DNA from 3 places in the Mycolicibacterium baixiangningiae genome. Region 1 is predicted to be linked to each of the others. Evidence: predicted binding sites of a transcription regulator. Region 1 holds the regulator's gene; each other region holds the start of a gene.

The links. Region 1 encodes LexA, which represses DNA repair genes until DNA is damaged. Its sites were predicted from a motif close to CGAACANNTGTTCG; they were not measured.
Region 2: a site for LexA is predicted at 3,031-3,044, ahead of I7X18_RS02025 (HNH endonuclease signature motif containing protein). Genes of this name have one in related genera too.
Region 3: a site for LexA is predicted at 5,285-5,298, ahead of cofD (2-phospho-L-lactate transferase). Genes of this name have one in related genera too.

What each region holds. Positions count from the first base shown of each region.
Region 1 covers NZ_CP066218.1:3,606,876-3,614,445, forward strand. Annotated here, with positions in the region: gene I7X18_RS16935 (proteasome assembly chaperone family protein) at 87-1,130, shown strand; gene I7X18_RS16940 (alpha/beta fold hydrolase) at 1,182-2,204, shown strand; gene I7X18_RS16945 (PhzF family protein) at 2,240-2,926, shown strand; gene nrdR (transcriptional regulator NrdR) at 2,934-3,398, opposite strand; gene I7X18_RS16955 (LysM peptidoglycan-binding domain-containing protein) at 3,560-4,006, opposite strand; gene lexA (transcriptional repressor LexA) at 4,253-4,948, shown strand; gene I7X18_RS16965 (LGFP repeat-containing protein) at 4,956-7,043, opposite strand; gene I7X18_RS16970 (molybdopterin-dependent oxidoreductase) at 7,278-7,570, shown strand, end outside.
Region 2 covers NZ_CP066218.1:424,784-432,353, forward strand. Annotated here, with positions in the region: gene I7X18_RS02005 (TIGR03619 family F420-dependent LLM class oxidoreductase) at 1-112, opposite strand, end outside; gene I7X18_RS02010 (TetR/AcrR family transcriptional regulator) at 216-806, opposite strand; gene I7X18_RS02015 (cytochrome P450) at 923-2,203, shown strand; gene I7X18_RS02020 (DUF899 domain-containing protein) at 2,210-2,926, opposite strand; gene I7X18_RS02025 (HNH endonuclease signature motif containing protein) at 3,049-4,392, shown strand; gene I7X18_RS02030 (FadR/GntR family transcriptional regulator) at 4,590-5,255, opposite strand; gene I7X18_RS02035 (CynX/NimT family MFS transporter) at 5,304-6,524, shown strand; gene I7X18_RS02040 (HD domain-containing protein) at 6,542-7,180, opposite strand; gene I7X18_RS02045 (GlxA family transcriptional regulator) at 7,311-7,570, shown strand, end outside.
Region 3 covers NZ_CP066218.1:4,478,625-4,486,194, reverse strand. Annotated here, with positions in the region: gene rfbD (dTDP-4-dehydrorhamnose reductase) at 1-181, shown strand, start outside; gene I7X18_RS21180 (glycosyltransferase family 2 protein) at 197-1,090, shown strand; gene manB (mannose-1-phosphate guanylyltransferase ManB) at 1,094-2,173, shown strand; gene I7X18_RS21170 (NUDIX hydrolase) at 2,181-2,717, opposite strand; gene I7X18_RS21165 (coenzyme F420-0:L-glutamate ligase) at 2,714-4,069, opposite strand; gene cofD (2-phospho-L-lactate transferase) at 4,066-5,052, opposite strand; gene I7X18_RS21155 (WhiB family transcriptional regulator) at 5,480-5,758, shown strand; gene I7X18_RS21150 (metallopeptidase family protein) at 5,791-6,213, opposite strand; gene I7X18_RS21145 (DUF3499 domain-containing protein) at 6,346-6,777, shown strand; gene I7X18_RS21140 (phosphomannomutase/phosphoglucomutase) at 6,861-7,570, shown strand, end outside.

The sequences.
Region 1 (7,570 bases):
CGGCGGGCATCTCGAAATGCGCGACACTTATGGCCACGGCGCGACGTTGAAGAGGCGTTGACACCGCGGCGAGGAGGCGAACCGACATGGCAGCACCAGAGCACCCGAGCACCCCCGAGCACCCGGACATCCCGCTCCCCGACACCCCCGAACAGCTGTATCAGCCCGAGCAGACCGGGATGTACGAGCTGGAGTTCCCCGCTCCGCAGCTGTCGGCGGCGGACGGCCGCGGGCCGGTGATGATCCATGCACTGGAAGGCTTCTCGGACGCGGGCCATGTCGTCCGGCTGGCGACCGCGCATCTCAAGAACAGCCTCGACACCGAACTGGTCGCGTCGTTCGCCATCGACGAACTCCTCGACTACCGGTCGCGACGGCCGCTGATGACGTTCAAGACCGACCACTTCTCGGCCTACGAGGAGCCCGAGCTCAACCTGTACGCCATGCACGACACCGTCGGGACGCCGTTCCTGCTGCTGGCGGGCATGGAGCCGGATCTGCGCTGGGAGCGGTTCATCACCGCGGTGCGGCTGCTGGCCGAGCGCCTCGGTGTCCGCCAGACCATCGGGCTCGGCTCCATTCCGATGGCGGTGCCCCACACCCGGCCGGTCACGATGACCGCGCACTCCAACAACAAAGAGCTGATCGCCGAGCACACCCCGTGGGTGGGCGAGGTGCAGGTGCCGGCGAGCGTGTCCAATCTGCTGGAGTTCCGGATGGCCCAGCACGGCCACGAGGTGGTCGGCTACACCGCGTACGTGCCGCACTATCTGTCCCAGACGGCCTATCCCCCGGCGGCCGAAGCGCTGCTCGCGGAGGTCGCCAAGACCGCCGCACTGCAGATCCCGCTGGCCGCGCTCGGCGAGGCCGGTGCCGAGGTGTACACCAAGATCAACGAACAGGTCGAGGGCAGCGTCGAAGTTGCTCAGGTGGTGACCGCACTGGAGCGCCAGTACGATGCGTTCGTCGCCGCTCAGGAGAACCGGTCGCTGCTCGCGCACGACGAAGACCTCCCCAGCGGTGACGAACTCGGCGCCGAATTCGAACGGTTCCTCGCTCAGCAGGCGAGCGAGAAGGACAAAGAGGACAGGTACCGGGACGGTTTCTCCGACGGCGAGGACCGTAGCTGACAGACCGCACGCCGCCGGCAGACCCCGGCCCGAGAGGACGAGGTTGGCGACATGACAGAGCGGACGCCCAACCTGCGCCCGGTGCGGGATGTGACGCCGACGCTGCACTACCGCACCATCCACGGCTACCGGCGGGCCTTCCGCATCGCCGGTGAGGGTCCGGCGATCCTGTTGATCCACGGCATCGGCGACAACTCCACAACGTGGAGCACCGTCCAGACCACACTCGCCCAGCGGTTCACCGTCATCGCACCCGACCTGCTCGGACACGGTAAGTCGGACAAACCCCGCGCCGACTACTCGGTCGCCGCCTACGCGAACGGGATGCGCGACCTGCTCAGCGTGCTCGACATCGACCGGGTGACTGTGGTCGGCCACTCCCTGGGCGGTGGGGTCGCCATGCAATTCGCCTACCAGTTCCCCCAATTCGTCGACCGGCTCATCCTCGTCGGCGCCGGTGGTGTCACCAAGGACGTCAACATCGCGTTGCGCGCCGCCTCGCTGCCGATGGGCACCGAGGCCCTCGCGCTGCTGCGGCTGCCGATGGTGTTGCCTGCGCTGCAGGTCGCCGGCCGCGTCGCGGGCACCATGCTGGGCACCACCAAGATGGGGCGCGACCTCGCCGAGATGATGCGCATCCTCGCCGATCTGCCCGAACCGACCGCGTCGTCGGCGTTCGCGCGGACCCTGCGCGCGGTGGTCGACTGGCGCGGCCAGGTGGTGACGATGCTGGACCGCTGTTACCTCACCGAATCCGTGCCGGTGCAGCTGATCTGGGGCAGCCACGATTCGGTGATCCCGGTGAGTCACGGCCGGCTGGCGCACGCCGCCATGCCCGGATCGCGGCTGGAGGTCTTCGAGGGCGCCGGGCACTTCCCCTTCCATGACGATCCGGACCAGTTCGTCGAGACCGTGCAGCGGTTCATCGATTCCACCGAACCCGCGACGCACGATCAGGAACTCCTGCGCCAGTTGCTGCGCACCGGACTGAGCGAATCGGCGATCACCGGATCCGTCGACACCCGCGTCGCGGTACTCGACGCGATGGGCAGCGACGAGCGCAGCGCGACCTGACCGCCGACGGCCGCCGAGCACGTAGCATCGGCGCCATGGCCATCGACGTCGAGGTGCTGCGCGTGTTCACCGACTCCGACGGGAATTTCGGCAACCCGCTGGGCGTCGTGGACGCCGCCACAGTCGATTCGGGCGACCGGCAGCGTATCGCCAACGAATTAGGTTACAGCGAAACGATTTTCGTCGACATACCGCGGAGCGGCGCGACGACCGCGCACATCAGGATCTACACGCCCGCCACCGAGCTACCGTTCGCCGGTCATCCCACGGTCGGCGCGGCGTGGTGGCTGCGCGAGAACGGACTTCCGGTGCGCACGCTGCAGGTTCCGGCGGGAATCGTGCAAGTCGGCTACGAGGGGGATGTGACCGTCGTGAGTGCGCGCTCCGACTGGGCGCCGGAGTTCGCGATCCACGATCTGGACTCCATCGAGGCGTTGGCCGCCGCCGATCCGGCCGACTATCCCGACGACACCCAGCACTATCTGTGGACCTGGACCGATCGCGAGGCCGGACACATCAGGGCCCGCATGTTCGCCGCCCATCTCGGGGTGCCCGAGGACGAGGCGACCGGCGCCGCCGCTGTGCGCATCACCGATTACCTGAGCCGTGACCTGACGATTGTGCAGGGCAAGGGGTCGGTGATCCACACGGTCTGGAGCCCCGAGGGTTGGGTGCGAATCGCCGGCCGCGTGGTCAGCGACGGCCGGCACCGCCACGGCTGAACCGCGGTCAGCCCGACGTCGTGACGTCGCGGTGTGCCCGCAGCGCTTCGATCTCGCGCTCGAAATCGGCTGCGGATTCGAAGGATCGATACACCGAGGCGAACCGGAGATACGCCACCTCGTCGAGGTCGCGTAATGGTCCGAGGATCGCCAGCCCGACCTCGTGACTGGGCACCTCGGGGGAACCCGTGGCACGCACCGCGTCCTCGACCTGCTGGGCGAGCAGGTTGAGGGCATCGGCGTCGACCTGGCGGCCCTGACAGGCCCGGCGCACGCCCTTGATGACCTTCTCGCGGCTGAACGGCTCCGTGACACCGCTGCGCTTGACCACTGCCAGCACGGCCGTCTCCACCGTGGTGAACCGTCGGCCGCACTCCGGGCAGGACCTGCGGCGTCGAATCGCCTGGCCTTCGTCGGTCTCCCGGGAATCGACGACACGGGAATCGGGATGGCGACAGAACGGACAGTGCATCACCGCTCCTTCGCCAGACCGTCGGGTACGCCCTTCGAACCTCTCCGAGCCTACCCGGGCGGCTGTGCCACCGCCGACGGCCGGGGCCCACGCCCAGCCCACACTCGGCGAGAGGAGCAGCACCGGTGCACCGCACCACGATTCACTGCCCACGATGCACGTCAGCCAACCGGGGCGATCAGCGTCTGGCCCGCGTCCAGCGCCGCGGAGTCCAGCCGGTTGAGCTCCCGGATCCGCTCGACGACCGCGCTCACCGGGGCGTCGGGAGCGACCCGCTGTGCCACCTGATGCAAACTCTCACCGGTCTGTACCTGCACCACCGCCAGTTCGGCGGGCACCGACTCCTGCTGTCCCGCCAGACCACCCAGGTTCGCCACCAGACCCAGCCAGACCGTGATGCCGCCGGCCAGCAGGGCCAGCAGCACCGTCGTGGCGGGTGTGATGGGCCGGCGCCGGTGCGAGGCGCGTGACATCAGCACTCCGTTGCCCCGGTGCCGAAGGGGCGCCCCGGAGGGCCGCCCGGCCCGCGGCCGCCGGGCATCAGACGTCCGGCGGACGCCGCCGGCAGCCGGATTCTGCTGGGTCTCCCTCACGTCGAGGATCGTCATGTGCGTGCCCTTTCTTCAGGTGGCGTTCGCCTGTGTGTTCGAAATATAGTCGATCAGGTGTTCGATGGATAGAACGTGTGATCGAACTGTTGCAGACGGTAAATGAGGGGTCCGACAAGTCGATTTCGACGAGTTCCTCCGACGAGTTCCCCGACAAGTCCCCGGACGACCACCTGCCCGTCCCGACCGCGACACGCCTCGAACACATGTTTGATCATCGGGCGGGAGGCGACTACATTCGGCCCCATGAGCGACGACAGCAGCGACACCCGGGTAGGCGGCGGGCGCCGGAGCACAGACGCCGGCCTGACCGAACGACAACGCACCATCCTCGAGGTCATCCGGTCCTCGGTGACCAGTCGCGGATACCCCCCGAGCATCCGGGAGATCGGCGATGCCGTCGGCCTGACGTCGACCTCGTCGGTCGCCCACCAGCTGCGCACCCTGGAGCGCAAGGGCTACCTGCGGCGTGACCCGAACCGGCCGCGTGCCGTCGACGTCCGGCTGTCCGACGAGCCGGCGACGCCCGTGGTCACCACCGACGTGGCGGGCAGCGACGCGCTACCCGAACCGACGTACGTGCCAGTGCTCGGGCGCATCGCGGCCGGCGGGCCGATCCTGGCGGAGGAAGCGGTCGAGGACGTGTTCCCCCTGCCGCGTGAGCTCGTCGGCGAGGGCTCGCTGTTCCTGCTCAAGGTCGTGGGTGACTCGATGGTCGACGCGGCGATCTGCGACGGCGACTGGGTCGTCGTGCGTCAGCAGAACGTCGCCGACAACGGCGACATCGTCGCGGCCATGATCGACGGCGAAGCCACGGTCAAGACCTTCAAGCGCACCCGCGGTCAGGTGTGGCTGATGCCGCACAACCCGGCGTTCGAACCCATTCCCGGCAACGACGCCGCCGTGCTGGGCAAGGTCGTCACCGTCATCCGCAAGATCTGACGCCCGCTCAGTCGCCGCGTACGAACCCGTTGGTCCGCGCGAATTCCTCACTGGCGAAGTAGATCTCGGCGACCACTTCGTCATAGCCACGGCTGCCGGGCGCCCAATACAGACCCGTCCGGGTGTCCGCCTTCACCGGGTAGCCGGCCGGCGCCGCACCCGAGTCGTCGACGGGCAGATGAATCGCGGTGCGGCCGGGGGTCGGCTCGTCGATCTCGATGGCCGCGTGCCGACCGCTGGGCGCGTCGTCGATGAAGACCCCCCCGACGAACGCCTCCGATGCGGGAGGCTCCGGTTCGAACGCGTCCGGTTCGAACGCGTCCGGTGCCAACGGTTCCGACAGCGCGGGCGCCGGCAACGAGGGCTCTTCCAGCGTCGACTGCGGATGCGGGTCATCCTCACCGTGCGGACTCTCGATGCGCGTCGGAGCGGTGTCGACCGAGTCGGGATCGTCCTGTCCGCCGAAGAGATCGTCGGCGCCCGCCGCCGAGCGCTGCTCCTCCGAGGCCGATTCGTCGGCCGATTCGTCCCGCAGGTCCCAGGGGCTGCCGGTCACCGGGGGGTCCGGCGGCGAATCGTGGAAGCCGACGGAGGTCACCGGCTCACCGTAGTTGTCGGGATAACGACGATGCTCATCTTCGGCGCCGCCCGGATCGGGCCGGTCCGTCTGCTGGTACAGCGCCCGGTCGAAGACATCCTCGTCGTCGCGGAAGCGGTCGTCCCCGCGCCCACGACGTCGCCTCCACAGCGCCGCACCCGCCAGCAGCCCGACGATGAGCAGCACCGGGATCAGGGCCAGCAGCCACCACCAGTTCCACTGCCAGCTGAGCCACTCGCCGCTGTCGTCGTCGGCCGAGGCCTGCGGATCTGCGGGCGCCTTCGGCACCTCTTCCCCGGGGACCTCGAGACCGGCGAGCTGAACGGCCAGATTCGCGGGCTCGGTGGTGAAGCGGCCGGTGGACCGGTCGTAGGACAGCACGCCGTCGCTGAATCGCTGGGTGACGACGTCACCGTTCTCGGTCTGATCGGCCACGGGTGCGCCGAGCGGGCCATTGGCGCCGTCGAGCTTGGACCACCCGGCATTCATCGCGCCGCGGACGATGACGGCACCGTAGTCCGGAGTCCAGAAGATGACCGGCTGGTCCTCCGCCGCGAAGGTGCTGATCCGGCTGTTGGACCCCAGTCCGCCGTCGGCTTCGCTGTTGGTCGGAAAGCCCAGGTCGCCTTCCGGTCCGCCCACGCTCTCGTACTTCTCGAGGACCTGACCGGTGACGACGTTCGCGCCGGTCTGCGGGGTGTAGAAGATCTTGCCGCCGGCGTAGTTCTGGCCTGCCCCGTCATCGCCGATCGGGTATTGCGACCCGTCCTTGGCGCCCAGCGGCCCGAGCGCACCTCCCGCGGCGCGCCGGGCGGCCGCGATCACCGACGTCGGGTCCTCCGGGATGGTCACATCCTTGAGTTGGTCGACGAGCTCCGGCGGAACCGTCGTGAACGTCTTGTCCCTGCGGTTCCAGGACAGCTGCCCTCCGGTGAACTTCTGTGAGACCACGTCGCCGCGGTACACCTCGTCCTCCGCGGGGACGCCCAGCACTCCCGCCGACCCGCCGAGCCGGTCCCACGCCGCGTTGAGCGCACCGCGCACGACCCGCGCACCCGTCGCCGGGGTCCAGAAGATCACCGGCTTGTCGGCGGCGGAGAAGGTCGCGTTGCGGCTGTCCGGCCCGACCCGTCCCGGGCCTTCGTCGATGGTCGGAAAGCCCAGGTCACTGTCGGCCGGGCCGCCGAGCGACTCGTACTTCTCGAGGACGGCGCCCTGCATCCAGTGGGCGCCAGTGGCCGGGGTGAAGAACATCTTGCCCGCCGCGAAGTTCTGGCCGAATCCGTCGCCGGCGGGGTACACACCGCCTTCGCGCACGCCGAGCGGGCCGGTGGGACCGCCGCTGCCGTCATAGGCCGCTGTGATCGCGTCATTGGCCTCGGTGGCCGGATCGGCCGCCGCCACGGGCGCGAACAACAGACCCGCCGCCACCACCACCGCCAGACCGACCGTCACGCGCGCCAGCGCCGTGTGCAGCAGGGTTCGCCGCCCGCTCATCGAACCTCCCGTATTCGGCGCGAAAGTGTCTCGAAAGTATCGCGCCAGCCAATCTTGTGTCAGTCGACGTCTATTTCGCGGACACGACAGGCAATTCTGGGGAAAATACTCACAAATCGGCCACGAGGTGGACGCATATCCCCTGTTTCGAGGATGCGTCGCGGTATCGCGACGCGATCCGCTGCCCGCTTCGCGGACCGGAGTGTGACGTCGTGCGGCCCTAGACTTTCCGCCATGGCCCCCGTTCCGACCAGCCTCACCCACTGGGGAGGCTTCTCCGCCGAGGTCGTTTCCGGCGACATCGCCTCCGCCGCGCCGCTGCCAGGGGACCACGATCCCTCCCCATTGCTGGGCAATCTGCCCGGCTCGATCAGGCACCGCGCGCGCATCACGGGCCCCGCGATCCGGCGGGGCTGGCTCGACGACGGTCCCGGACCGAGCCGGCGGCGCGGGGCCGACGAATTCGTCGCCGTCTCGTGGGATGAGTTGACCGAGTTGCTCGCCGCGGAGCTCCGCCGGGTGGTCGA
Region 2 (7,570 bases), 3.0 Mb from region 1:
CGTCGGCGCACTTGGCCATCCGGGTCTGATCGGCACCCGTGACCTCTGCTTCCCAAGGCTGCATCATCGCCTTGAGTCGCAGCATGTGCGGCAGGTTGAAAACGAGCTTCACGCGGACCTCCTGCGCTACTTGAGCATGCTGCCGGCGTCCTCTCCGGATCGACCGACCCAGACTGATCGACCGATCAGGAGCGTGACACCGAGGGCATGGGTTGTCAAGCCTCGTGCGGCGTTCCGGTGAGCCTGCTCAATTGGCGTTCCATGAACCGGCGCAGCTCGTCGTGGCCCAGCGTGACACCGACCGCGCTCTCGTTGCACAGGCTGCGTGCCGTCTGCGCGATGAGCATCGAGACCGCGACGGGCGGGTACTTCTCCAGGTCGACGCCGCGGGCGCGCAGTGCCACGGTGACCGCCGCCGCCTCGATGTCCCGGACCCGTTCGGCGTAGGACTTGAGTTCGGCGCGGATCGCCTTGCGGTGGTTGGCCAACGCCATGAACTCGGCGTTGAGGCCGGTCAACCGCAGGTCACTGTTCATCGCCCAGAGGGTCTGGAGCGGTTCGTCGTCGGTGAGTGCCTCGCGCATCCGCTCCAGCGACGCCTCCGCACCCGCCCGCAGGACTTCGACGAACAGGTCGTCCATGGTGGGGAAGTAGTAGTAGACCAGCGCCTGTTTGACGCCCGCCTCAGCGGCCACCCGGCGTGACGTCGCCGCGGCGTAGCCCTCGTCGCGCATGATCTTCGCGGTGGCCTCGATCAGGCGGTGCCGAGCTCCGGTGTCCACTCGGGATTGTCGGGCAGTCGGCATTCAGCGCGCCTTCGCTCGGGGGTTTCTTGACCGCCCGTCGAGCACCGTGGTAAGCATGGCTCATTCTATCAACCTGATCGATCGACCAGGATGTGCACTGAAGGAACTGATCGTCCGTGACCGATCTCGCCTCAATCGACTACTTCTCCGATCCGGTGGTCAGCCAGAACCCGTACGACTATTGGGATTTCCTGCGCGAGCAGGGCCCGGTCGTGCGGGAACCGCACCACGGTGTGGTGGCGGTGACGGGTTATCAGGAGGTGCTGGCGGCGTTCAAGGACCACGACCACTTCTCGGCGGTCAACGCGATCGGCGGGCCGTTCCCGCCGCTGCCGTTCGAGCCCCGAGGTGACGACATCACCGAGCAGATCGAGGCGCACCGCCATCTCTTCCCCATCCACGAGCACATGGTCGTGATGGATCCGCCCGCACACGAGCGTGCCCGGTCGCTGCTGGCCAAACTCCTCACTCCGCGGCGCCTCAAGGAGAACGAGGAGTTCATCTGGCAACTCGTCGATCACCAGATCGACCAGTTCATCGACAACGGTCGCTGCGAATTCCTGTCGGAGTACGCGAAGCCGTTTGCCACATCGGCCATCATCGATCTCCTCGGGGTTCCCGAAGCCGACCGTCCCGCATTCCTCGCCGCACTCGGCGCCGAACAACCGAGGGGCAACCGGGTGGGGTCGCTCGACGGTGAACCCGTGGGGCTGGACCCGCTGCAGTACCTGGACGACAAGTTCGCCGGCTACCTCGCCGATCGCCGCCGCGAACCCCGGGATGACGTCTTGTCCGGGATGGCGGGCGCGACCTATCCGGACGGGTCGACCCCGGAACTGATGGAGGTGGTCAAACCGGCTACCTTCCTGTTCGCCGCGGGACAGGAGACCGTCACCAAGCTGCTGAGCGCGGCCGTCCAGACCCTCGGCGACAGGCCGGAGTACCAGGAAACCCTCCGCGAGAACCCGGACCGGATACCGGCTTTCATCGAGGAGTCGCTACGGATGCACGCGCCCACGAAGGTCGATTTCCGATTGGTCCGCAAGACCACCACGCTGGGGGATATGCGCTTGCAGGCGGGGACCGTCGTGATGCTGTGCCTCGGTGCGGCGAATCGCGACCCGCGGAAGTTCGACTCTCCCAACGAATTCCGGCCCGACCGTAAGAACGTGCGTGAACACATCGCGTTCGGTCGCGGCATCCACACCTGCGCGGGCGCGCCGTTGGCGCGGGTGGAGGGCAAGGTCACCGTTCGCCGACTGCTGGATCGCCTGCGCGACATCACCATCGACGCGAGTGTGCACGGTCCGGCGGAGCGACGGAACTACTCCTATGAACCGACGTTCCTGCTGCGTGGGTTGACTGAGCTGCACATCGAGTTCACGACGGCGGGCTAGAGCGGCTCAGCGGTTTCCGTACATGCGCGCGATGTCCGGTGAATCCAGCCAGCCCGAGTAGGTGGGCCGCTTCGGCCACCCGTCCGGGGAGTCCTGCCACTCCTCCTGGCGGCCCCACGGCAGGAGGTCGATCAGCGGGAAAGTGTGGCTGAGTTGTTCGGTGCCACGGCCGTTGGTGTGCCAGGTGCGGAAGACGGTGTCGCCGTCGCGCAGGAAGACGTTGACGCCGAACCCGCCGCCGGGCGGTGCGTCGACATCGGCGCCGAACGAACTCTCCGACGACGAGTACCAGTCCATCTTGTTGCCGACCTTCTCGCGATAGGCCAGCGCCTCCTCGATGGGGCCGTTCGTCACGATGACGAACCTGGCGTCATAGCTGTCGAGGAAGTCCAGCCGGGTGTATTGCGATGTGAGACCGGTGCATCCACCGCACTGCCACTCCTGACCGTCGGTCCACATGTGGTTGTAGACGATCAGCTGGGAACGGCCCTTGAACACGTCGGCCAGCCGGACCGGCCCCTCCGCCCCGATCAGGGTGTAGTCGGGCATCCGCACCATCGGCAGGCGCCGGCGTTGCGCGGCGATCGCGTCCAGTTCCCGGGTGGCGGCCTTCTCGCGTATGCGGAGCTCCTCGAGCGCCGCCCGCCAGGTCTGTTCGTCGGCTTCGGGCGGAAGCGCCGGGGCGGCGTCCTGCATGGGGCGGTTTGGCGTTCCAGTGGTCATCGCGGTCTTCCCGTCGTCGTGCGATCTGTCTCTGGTACAGACCCAGTGTCGCCGCGAAACTCATCGCCCGGCGCGTTTTTGGGCGACCGAATTTGTCGGTGGATCGAACTAGTGTTCGATGTATGGATGGGGAGTTCAGCACCGCGGTCGACCGCCTGTTGGCGGCCGTCACGGAGATGCAGGCCGCCTCCATCAACGACCTGACCCATCCGCAGATCGTGGGGGAGCTGGACCGGATCAAACAGGCCGTCTGGGCGGTGCCCAGCGTGGAGCATCGGTTGACCGCGCGGCTGGTCGAGGAAGCCAACCCCCACGACCTGGGTGCGACGTCGATGAAGAAACTGCTCGCCGACCGGTTACGGATCACGGAGAAAGACGCCGGTGAACGGCTCACCGACGCCCGCCAGTTGGGTCCTCGCTACACGCTGACCGGCGAACGCGTGAAAACTGACCTGGCCCACACCGCCGCCGCGGTGGCCCGCGGGGACATCGGGCACGCCCATGTGCGCGTCATCCAGGAGTTCGTCAAGAAACTCCCCGTCTGGGTGTCCTTCGCCCGCCGCGACGACTACGAACACACCCTCGTCGGCCACGCGAAGGAGTTGCGACCCGACCAGTTCAAGAAGGCCGCCAAAGCCCTGCTGGACTTCATCGACCAGGACGGCACCGAACCCGACTACCGAACCCAGCAGCGCCGCCGCAGCCTCAAAATGGGTCGCCAGCAAGCCGATGGGATGAGCCGCGTCGAGGGCTACATCGACGCCGAAACCCGCGCCCTATGGGATGTGGCGGCCGCCAAACACGCCGCCCCCGGGGTCAACCTGCCCCACGACGACACCCACACCGGACGCGATGACCGCACCCCCGAACAACGCCACCACGACGCGTTGAAACGGGTCCTGCGTGACACCGTGGAATCCGGGACCCTCGGACAGGTCGCCGGGGTGCCCGCCACCATCGTCGCCACCACCACCGTCAACGAACTCGAACGTGCGGCGGGGTGGGCCGACACCGGCGGCGGCAACAAACTCCCCATCCGGGATCTGATCCGGATGGCCGCACGCTCCCGGCACTACCTGGCAGTGTTCGACGACCACACCGAAGAAATCCTCTACCTCGGCCGCGCCCGCCGCAACGCCACCACCGCCCAGAGATTGGCCCTGTTCGCGAGAGACAAAGGCTGCACCCACCCCCACTGCACCGTGCCGTTCTACTGGACCGAAGCCCACCACACCCACGACCACGCCAAAGGCGGGCGCACCGACATCCCCGACCTCACCCTGGCCTGCCAACCCGGCAACCTCATGGTCGAGAAAACCGGATACACCACCGTGCGCCCCGGCAACGGCCGCACCCACTGGATCCCACCCAAACACCTCGACACCGGCCAACCCCGAGTCAACAACTACTTCCACCCCCACCGCTACCTCACCGATCACAAGGACCAGGACGATGATCCCGAGTAGCGGTGCAGGCCAATATATTCCACGCTCCGGTGCGCTGCCCGTACCGGCTGGCGAGGTGTGCGCTTTTGCTGCTAGCCCCCATTGGCTGGGCCGGCCGCATCGGGTGGAATCAGTTCACCGCAAAAGAAACTCGACAGGAGATACGCCATGCCCGCTCGAAAGTCCCGCGGCGCCGCAGACGAAGGCGTAACCCGTGCTCAGCCGTGGCCTGGCAGCTCCTCGATGAGCTCCTCCAGGAAGCCGCCGGCTTCCCGGCCCGCCCGTTCGACATCCCCGGCGGCGATGGCCTCGACGAGTCCGTCGTGTGGGATCCGTTGTAACGCATGGGATTCGAATGTCGTCGCGACACTCGCGGTCACCACCTCGGTAAGACCTCGGTACAGCTCGGTCAGCACTGTGTTGTGCGAGGCCCGCACCACGGCGAAGTGCAATTCGGCATCGGCCAGGACGAACTGGTCGTGGGCGTCGAGCGCGTCCCGGCGGGCGAGCAGATCACGGATCCCGGCGAGGTCCTCGTCGGTACGGGCGGTGGCCGCCAACCGCGCGCTTTCCACTTCGAGGCAGCGCCGCACCTCGAGTACCTCGCGCAGTTCCGAGCCGCACAGTCTGCGCAAGGCCCCGGAGACCTCGCTGGTGGCCCGAACGTAGGTGCCGTCGCCCTGTCGGACTTCGAGGATCCCGCTGTGCGCCAGCGCGCGCACCGCTTCGCGGACCGTGTTGCGGCCGACGCCGAGCGCGGCGACCAGCGCAGGCTCCGTCGGAATCCGCGCACCGACCGGCCATTCGCCGGCGGACACCGACTCACGCAGTTGGGCGATCACCTGGTCGACCAGACCCGCGCGACGGGTGGTGACGAGCGGCACCCGAAACCTCCATTCATCCAATCATGGGATGTATGGGAGGATACCGCGGTGAAGGGCACCTCGCGCATCGACGCCACACCCGGTCAGGCGGGCCTCACCGAGGCTCCCGGCGCCCGGGCTGCCGGCGGCGTCCTGCTCACGATCGCGGTCATCCTCACGGCGCTCAACCTGCGTCCCGCGATCACCAGCATCGGGCCGCTGCTCGGCGATATGCGCGAATCGATGGGCGCGACCGCCACCTGGGCCGGCGTACTGACCACCCTGCCCGGCTTGTGTTTCGCCGCCGCCGGAATGACGGCGCCGTGGCTGTCCCGGCGGATCGGGCTCAGCCGGGCCATCAGCGCGGCGTTGACCATCCTCATCGCCGGTCTGCTCATCCGTGTCCTCGACGGTCCCTACGTGGTCCTCGGCGGAACCCTGGTGGCCACCGCGGGTATCGCGCTGACCAACGTCCTGATCCCGGTGGTGATCAAAGGGTCCTTCCCGGCCCGCGTCGGGCTCATGACCGGCGTCTACACCGCTGCCCTCCAAGGCGGCGGCGCGCTCGGCTCGGCGGTGACACCCGGACTGGAAGGCGTGTTCGACGACTGGCGGGTGGCGCTCGCCGCGTGGGCGGCCGTGGCGCTCGTGGCGCTGCTCGTCTGGCTCGTGGCCTCCCGCGGGATCCCCGGAGCCAAGCCGTCGACGGTCCGGATCAAGGGACGGTCCCTGCTGCGCAATCGCTTGGCGTGGACGGTGACGCTGTTCTTCGGATGCCAGTCGCTGCTGGCCTACGTGATGATGGGCTGGCTACCCGAAGTGTTCATCGACAGCGGCGTGAGCAAGTCGACCGCGGGGCTGCTCGTTGGGCTGATGTCTCTCATCGCGGTCCCGATCAGCATCTTCATCTCACCGCTGGCTGCCAGGTCGTCGAGCCAGAGTCCGTGGATCGTCGGGCTGGGGGTCATCGGTGTGGCCGGCGTGATCGGGTTGCTCATCGACCCCGGCGCCGCCCCGCTGCTGTGGACCGTTCTCGTGGGGCTCGGTCTCAGTGTGTTCTCGCTGGCACTCACCGTGATCGCGTTGCGCGCCCGCACCACGGAGGACACCGCCCAGCTGTCCGGCATGGTGCAGGGCTTCGGCTACCTGCTGGCCGGCCTCGGTCCGTTCCTGTTCGGGCTCCTCCATGACCTCACCGACGGCTGGACTGTGCCGTGGACCATGGTGCTGATCGTCTATCTGGTGCAGATGTTCATGGGCGCGTTGGCCGGCCGCAACCGGTACGTCTGACCGCCCCCGTGTGAAAACTACTCAGCCCACGCCGAGTTCTTGATCACGTCGACGAAGTCGATCCGCCGGAAGCCGGGGACGAAGTGTTCGAGCACATCGGCGTTGACGGTGCCGAACGTCGTATCCGGGCGGTCCTGGAATCCCTCGGTGAACGCCTGCAGGATGCGGTTTTTGAAGTCCGGCCGCGGATGCGCCTCGGTCACGGCGGTCAGAGCGGCGGAGTCGATGACGTCCAGGCGCAGTCCCAGCACGTCGGTCTCCACTCCTGCGGTGGTCGCCGCGATCACCGGATCCAGCTTGTACGGCACTTCGGGCGTGGTGTGCAGCGCGATCGCCGTCCACACCACATCGGCGGGCTCACCCGTGACATCTCGCGAGGCCAGGAAGTCCCGCGCTGCGTCGGCGCTGTCCATCTCGAAACGCTGGCTGGTTCCCCGGTAGGGCGGCACCAGACCGGTGTCGTGGAACAGCGCTGCGACATAGAGCAATTCGTCGTCGGGATGCAGATCCAGCGCGCGGGCCTGCAGACTTCCGAAGAGGAACACCCGGCGGGAATGGTGGAAGATCAACTCATTGGTGGTGTCGCGGATCAACTCCGTGGCCTCCTTGGCCAATCGGCTGTCCGGGATCGTCACGCCGGCGATCACATCTGTCATCGGTTCGTCCTTTCTGTGCACTCGGTCGGCGGGATCAGCCGACCCTCGCTTCCGACTATCCGCCGCACGCCCCCACCGGCACCGCACGCAACTGGCCGAAAACCGTTCACATCAGGACACGGAGCGCGCTATGACTGAGAAGGTGACCAGCCCGGCAGCCCACCACGTGGTGGTGCTGCTCTACGACGGTATTCAGATGCTCGACGCCACCGGCCCCGTCGACGCGTTCGCCTCGGCCAACACCGTCGGCGGCCGCTATCAGGTCACCCATGCATCGATCAGCGGCGACGACGTCACCGCGAGCTCCGGCGCGCGCCTGGGCGTCGATGTCGCGGCTGCCGGCATCACCTCGCCGATCGACACGCTGCTCGTCCCCGGAACCCCCGACTG
Region 3 (7,570 bases), 870 kb from region 1:
GGTGCGTCCGGTCGGCAGCGACCGGTTTCCGCGCCCCGCCCGCAGGCCGGTGTACTCGGCGCTGTCGGGCACCGGTTCGGCCGAACGCGGCCTGACCGCCCTGCGCCCGTGGCGCGATGCGCTGGTCGCGGCGATTCAGCGGGGGCGGGACGTGCCGCTACCCTCTACGCCGTGTGCGTGAATCGGTGGTCGCCAGGTGAGTGACGGGTTGGTCGTCGTCACGGTGACGTATTCACCGGGGCCGCACCTCGACCGGTTCCTGGCCACGCTGGCCCACGCCACCGATCGTCCGGTCTCGGTCGTCATGGCGGACAACGGGTCCACCGACGGCGCCCCGGAGCAGGCGGTGGATCGCTATCCGGACGCCACGCTGCTCCGCACCGGTGGCAACCTCGGTTACGGCACCGCGGTCAATCGTGCGGTCGCCGCGATCGCCCAAGACCCCGACAAGGACACCGTCGACCCGGAGTTCCTCATCGTCGCGAACCCCGACGTCCAGTGGGGTCCGCGTTCGATCGACCTGCTGTTGGAGGCCGCCGCGCGATGGCCGCGGGCCGGTGCACTGGGCCCGCTGATCCGCGATCCCGACGGTTCGGTGTATCCGTCGGCGCGGCACCTGCCCAGCCTGATCCGCGGCGGGATGCACGCCGTGGTGGGTCCGTTCTGGCGGTCGAACCCATGGACCGCGGCCTACCGCCAGGACCGCGCGGAGCCCAGCGAACGCCCCGTCGGCTGGCTGTCGGGCAGTTGCCTGCTGCTGCGCCGGTCGGCGTTCACGCAGATCGGTGGTTTCGACGAGCGCTACTTCATGTACATGGAGGACGTTGACCTCGGTGATCGGCTCGGCAATGCCGGGTGGCTCAACGTGTACGTGCCGTCGGCGGAGATCCTGCACGACAAGGGGCATTCGACGGGTCGCGACCCCGCCCGCAACCTGGCCGCGCACCACCGCAGCACCTACACTTTCTTGTCTGATCGCTATCCGCACCCGTGGCAGGCGCCACTGCGGGCCGCGATGAGGGGTGCACTGGCCGTGCGCGCCGGGTTGGTGGTGCGCAAGGCTCGTCGTATGCAGGCCAAAGGGGGGTAGGACATGGTGAATCCGGCTGAGGTGGACGCCGTTGTGCTGGTGGGCGGACAGGGCACACGGCTGCGCCCCCTGACGCTATCGGCGCCGAAACCGATGTTGCCGACCGCCGGCCTGGCGTTTCTGACCCACCTGCTCTCCCGCATCGCGGAAGCGGGAATCGAGCACGTCGTGCTCGGGACGGCGTACAAGGCGGACGTCTTCGAGGCCGAGTTCGGCGACGGATCCAAGCTGGGCCTGCAGATCGACTACGTCTTCGAGGACGAACCGATGGGCACCGGCGGTGCCATCGCCAACGTCTCCGACAAACTGCGCTACGACACCGCGATGGTGTTCAACGGCGACGTGCTCTCGGGCTGCGATCTCCGTGCGCTGCTCGACAGCCACGAGAGCCGCAACGCCGACGTGACGCTGCACCTGGTGCGCGTCGGGGATCCGCGGGCCTTCGGCTGTGTGCCGACCGACGACGGGGGCGTGGTGACCGCGTTCCTGGAGAAGACGCAGGATCCGCCGACCGACCAGATCAACGCCGGCTGCTACGTCTTCAAGCGTGAGGTGATCGACCGTATCCCGCGCGGCCGGCCGGTCTCGGTCGAGCGTGAGGTGTTCCCCGGGCTGCTGTCAGCGGGGCTGCGGGTGTGCGGTTACGTCGACGCGACCTACTGGCGTGACATGGGCACCCCCGAGGACTTCGTCCGCGGCTCGTCGGACCTGGTGCGCGGGATCGCGCCGTCGCCGGCACTGCCCGGCCGCCGCGGCGAGCACCTCGTGCACGACGGTGCGTCGGTGGCGCCGGGTGCGTTGCTGATCGGCGGCACCGTGGTGGGGCGCGGCGCGGAGATCAAGGCCGGGGCACGCCTCGACGGTGCGGTCATCTTCGACGGTGCGGATGTCGGTGCCGGCGCGGTGATCGAGCGGTCCATCATCGGGTTCGGCGCGCGCATCGGTCCGCGGGCGCTCATCCGTGACGCCGTCATCGGTGACGGCGCTGACATCGGCGCGCGCTGCGAACTGCTGCGCGGTGCGCGTGTGTGGCCCGGGGTGAAGATCCCGGACGGCGGCATCCGGTACTCGACCGACGTCTGAGGCGCGCTCAGCCCCGGCGAGCAGCCGCGGCGAGTTGAGTGAGCCCGAAGTCGGTGTCCGCGGGCAGCGCGTCCAGCGGCCACCACTTCAGATCGAGCGATTCGTCCGAGCGGGCGATCTGCGCGCCTTCGGGGGCGTGCACCAGGAACTGCAGGTCGAGGTGGCGGGTCGGCACGCCCAGCGAGCACGTCACCGGATGCACGTGGACGGCGGCGAGGCGGGGATCGATGACCAGGCCGTCGATGCCGGATTCCTCGCTCGCCTCGCGAAGTGCGGCGGCGACGACGTCGGCGTCGTCGGGTTCGCAGTGTCCCCCCACCTGCAGCCAGCGGCCGAAGCGCGGATGCAGGGTCAGCACGGCGCGGCTGCCGGTGTGGTCGAGTACCAGGGCGGAGGCGGTGACGTGGCCGGGCACGCACGCGCGCAGACACCCGTCGGGGCGGGCGGCCAGGAACGCGAGCACGGCATGGCGCAGCGAGTCCTGTGCCGGGTCCGGTGCGACCCAGTCGGTCAGGAGGTCGACCGCCGAGGAGTGCAGGCTCACCGGCGTACCAGCAGACCCTGGGTGTCAGCCGGATCGCGCGGCCCCTCGGGGTCGGCGGGGTAGCCGACCGCGACCGCGCCCAACGGTTCCCAGTCGGCGGGCAGGTCGAGTTCCGCCCGCACCGTGTCGGCGGCGAAGATCGTCGAACCGACCCAGCAGCTGCCCACCCCACGCACCGCCAGCGCGACGAGAAGCGCCTGGACGGCAGCGCCGACGGCCACGGTGAACATGGTGTGTTCGGCCTCGGTCCGCGCGGCGTCCGGATAGTCGTGGACGCCGTCGGGTACCAGGAACGGGATCACGAGCTCTGTTGCGTCATAAAGGATCTGGCCTCGGGCGAGCCGGCGTTCGACGGCCTCGTCAGTCAGGCCGTCGGCGCTCAGGTCGGCACGCCAGCGGTCCGCCATCCGGTCGAGCAGGCGCGTGCGGACCGTGCGATCGGTCACCCAGACGAAGCGGACCGGACGGGTGTGGTGCGGGGCGGGGGCGGTGAGCGCTTCGGCGACGGCGTCCTCGATCAACTCGGGCGCGAGGGGATCGGCGCTGAACCGGCGCACCGAGCGGCGCAGCAGCTGCGCCTGCCGGCGCCCGGCTTCCATCGCCTCGGCGGTGCCCAGCCAGAACAGGTCGTCCTCACCGGGGCGCAGCAGGTCGCGCGCAGTGGATCCGTTGTCCGCCAACGACAATCCGCGCACGACGGCCACCGGGATGCCGGTGAGCTTACCCTTGACCAGGTCGGCTGCCGCGGCGATCTCGTCTGCGACGGCGACTTCGGTGACCAGCAGTTCATTACCGTGCGCGTCGCGGGCGCCGGCGTATCCGTGCAGCACGCTCACGCCGGCGGCGCCGATCGCCGCGTCGATCTGACCGTTGCGCCACGCGCGGCCCATGGTGTCGGTGATCACGACTCCGACGGTGACGCCGAGTCGCTCGGCGAGACCGGTCCGCAGGCGTGCGGCGCTGCCGTCGGGGTCGACCGGCAGCAGCGCCAGTTCGCCTGTGTCGACGTTGGATCCGTCGACTCCGGCGGCCGCCTGGATGAGGCCGATGGCGTTCTCGGTGATCAGCGTGCGTCCCTTGCGGGCCAGTATGCGCACGGCTTCGTCATCGACGAGCTTGCGCCGCAACGCATCCCGTTCGTCGGGATCTTCCGGTGCGGTGACGATGCGGCCCTCGCACTTCGACACGACCTTGCTGGTGACCACGACGACGTCACCGTCGCGCAGCCACGGCGTGGCGGCCGCCAGCGCGGCGGCCAGATCGTCGCCGGGCCGGAACTCCGGCAGCCCGGGCACCGGAAGGAGTTCGATCGCGGCGGCCGCACCGTGTTCGGACGGAGCGTGTTCGGTCACAGCGCGACTCCGGCCATCCGGACCCCGGCGCGGACCATCTCCGCGGTGGCGGCCGGATCCGTCATCAGCAGCGGCACCGCGTCGACCGCCACGCCGTCGATCTGCGCGCTGTCGCCCTCGTGGATCAGCCAACCGTCGAGGATGCCGGTGCCGGTGCGGGCGCCGTAGTGGCGTCCGACGGCTTCCGAGGTCGATGGGACCCCGATCACGGACAGACACTCATCCGCCATGCCGCGCAATGGTTTTCCGGCCACGATGGGGGAGTAGCCGATGATCTTGGCCCGGGTCGACCGGAGGGCGCCGCGGATGCCCGGGATCGCCAGGATCGAGCCGATGCTGACCACCGGGTTGGACGGCGCCAGCAGCACGACATCGGCGTCGGCGATGGCGTCGGTGACACCGGGGGCGGCGGTGGCCTTCTCGGCGCCGACAAAGGCGAAGCTGTGGGTGGGGACTTTCGCGCGGTATCGCACCCACCACTCCTGGAAGTGGATGGCGCGGCGTTCACCGCTGTCCGGGTCGGTGATGACGACGTGGGTCTCGCTGCGGTCGTCGCTGGCAGGTAGCAGCCGGGCGCCGGGCGCCCACCGGGCGCACAGCGCTTCGGTGACCTGGGAGAGCGGATATCCCGCCCGCAGCATCTGGCTGCGCACCAGGTGGGTGGCCAGGTCGCGGTCGCCGAGGCCGAACCAGTCGGGCTGGACGCCGTACGCGGCGAGTTCCTCTTTGGCATGCCAGGTTTCGTCGCGATGGCCCCAGCCGCGCTCGGGATCGATTCCACCGCCGAGGGTGTACATGCACGTGTCGAGGTCAGGGCAGATCCGTACCCCGAACATCCACGTGTCGTCACCGACGTTGACCACCGCGGTCAGTTCATGATCAGTCGGGTCGTCAGGGGCGTACTGCCCCAGCCCGAGCAGTCGCTGCACGCCGAGCAGGAAGCGTGCCCCACCGACGCCGCCGACCAGAACCGTCACCTTCACATCGAACGAGACTAGGCGCTCGTCCGCGCGGGGGTTGCACCGCTCCTGACGGGCCGTCCGGGGCGGGTCTGTCACGGATCGGACACGCCGAGGTTTCCGACGCGCCGCAGAACTGTCACGAGGTGATATGAATTCCTGTTCCAGCGCTTGACCCCAGCTGCCAACGCGTGTGTAATCACACCAGTGTCATTTCGCGGTTGGCCAGCCGATTTCGGTGTCGCAGACCGAGATTCGATCACTTGTTCGAATAAGGCTGGCCGTACGGTACCGAGTGGGGCCACGTGGATCTACGACACCGAGTAAGGAGGGGCGGGAAATGTCTTTTGAGCAAAGCGAATTCGATCGCGTGGTCCGGTTCGACAGCCGGCTACTCGGCTCCGTCGGCGGGGCACCACACACCGACGCGGGAGCCGCACCGATGGGGGCCATGGGGCGGCCTCAGTTGAGTCTGGTTCCGGAAACCATCGACACAGAGGCCGGCGACGCCGACGACCTGTGGCAGGAGCGCGCGCTGTGCGCGCAGACCGATCCCGAGGCGTTCTTCCCCGAGAAGGGCGGCTCGACCCGTGAGGCCAAGCGGATCTGCCTGGGCTGCGAGGTTCGCGACGAGTGCCTCGATTACGCGCTGGCCCACGACGAGCGTTTCGGAATCTGGGGTGGGCTCTCCGAGCGTGAGCGCCGTCGCCTCAAACGCGGCATCATCTGACCCCTACGGAACTCCTCCTGTGGGGCCGCGCCTCAATCGTCGTCGATCGTCGGGTCGATGACGGAGGGCTCGACTCCCAGATATGTGGCCACCTGAGCCACCAGCACCTCGCGTAACAGCTCGGCGAGTTCGTCGGAGTCCTTGGCCCGGCGCTCGATCGGCTTCCTGAACAACACGATTCGCGCCCGCGTGGAGTTGCCGCGGACATCGACGCCGGCCGGTATCAGCCGGGCCAGCGCCACCGGCCCGTCGGCCACCACCTCCGGCGGCCATTGCACATTCTCCGGATCCTTGGGCGCCATGCGCGGGATCTCATCCACCGCGACGTCCAGTCCGGACACCCGGTCCTGCCACCGCCGCTCGATCGATTCGTACGCTTCGAGCACCGCCATGTCGAACCGCTCGGCACGGCTGCGCCACCCCGGCACGGTCGGCGGGAGGAGCGGGCCACGCATCTCGCGACCGCGTCGCGATCTCCAGCGGTTGCCCTCGGCCACGGTCACCGATCGTAACGGTTGGCTATCGGCGGGTCCGCCGCTGCGCGTGTCCGGCACCACGCGGCGTTTCTCCCGCGATAGCCTTCCGTCGTGAATGTTCCCCGTCGCTGCTGCCGGCCCGGGTGCCCCCACTATGCGGTGGCGACGCTGACGTTCGTCTACTCCGACTCCACCGCTGTCGTCGGCCCGCTGGCCACCGTGTCCGAACCGCACTCGTGGGATCTGTGCGTGGGCCACGCCAGTCGCATCACCGCGCCGCGCGGGTGGGAACTGGTCCGGCACGCCGGGCCGTTGCCCTCGCACTCCGACGACGACGACCTCGTCGCCCTCGCCGATGCGGTACGCGAAGGCCGTGGCTCGGCAGCCCCCGCCTCCGCCGTCGTCCCAGGTTTCTCCGATCCCACCAGCGGGGCCCACGGCGGCGCCCAGAGTGGGGCGTGTCTGGCGCCGCCCGTGCGACGGCCCGAACCGACCGGACGCCGGCGCGGCCACCTGCGCGTGCTCCCCGACCCGTCCGAATAGCCCCGCGTAGGGCGTCATAGCTGGGCAACGAAGTCTCCGGTGCGGATAGGCTGACGGCAACGTCCCCGTCTCCTAGGAGGAGTATGTCTCGGCCGGCTGCGACGGTGCATCGCGTCATCAAGGCGTATGACGTACGTGGGCTGGTCGGTGAGGAACTCGACGAGGCGTTCGTGGCCGACGTCGGCGGCGCGTTCGCCCGACTGGTCGGCGACAGCGCCGGACAGATCGTCATCGGCTACGACATGCGGTCGAGCTCTCCGGCGCTGGCCGAGGCCTTCGCCGACGGGGTGATGGCCCAGGGCCTCGACGTCGTGAAGATCGGCCTGGCGTCGACCGATCAGCTGTACTTCGCCTCCGGATTGCTCGACTGTCCCGGCGCGATGTTCACCGCGAGCCACAACCCGGCCGCCTACAACGGCATCAAGCTGTGCCGGGCCGGTGCCAAACCGGTCGGCCGGGACACTGGGCTGGCCCAGATCTCCGAGCAGGTGATCGAGGGGGTGCCCGCCTACGACGGGCCGCGCGGCAGCGCGTCGGAACGCGACGTGCTGGCCGACTACGGCGACTTCCTGCGGTCACTGGTGGACATCTCGGGGCTGCGTCCGCTGCGGGTCGCGGTCGACGCCGGAAACGGGATGGCGGGACACACAACCCCCGCGGTCCTCGGCCCCCTCGAGGCCGTCGAACTGCTGCCGCTGTTCTTCGAACTCGACGGCACCTTCCCCAACCACGAGGCCAACCCGCTGGACCCGGCCAACCTCGTCGACCTGCAGGCCTATGTGCTGGAGACCGG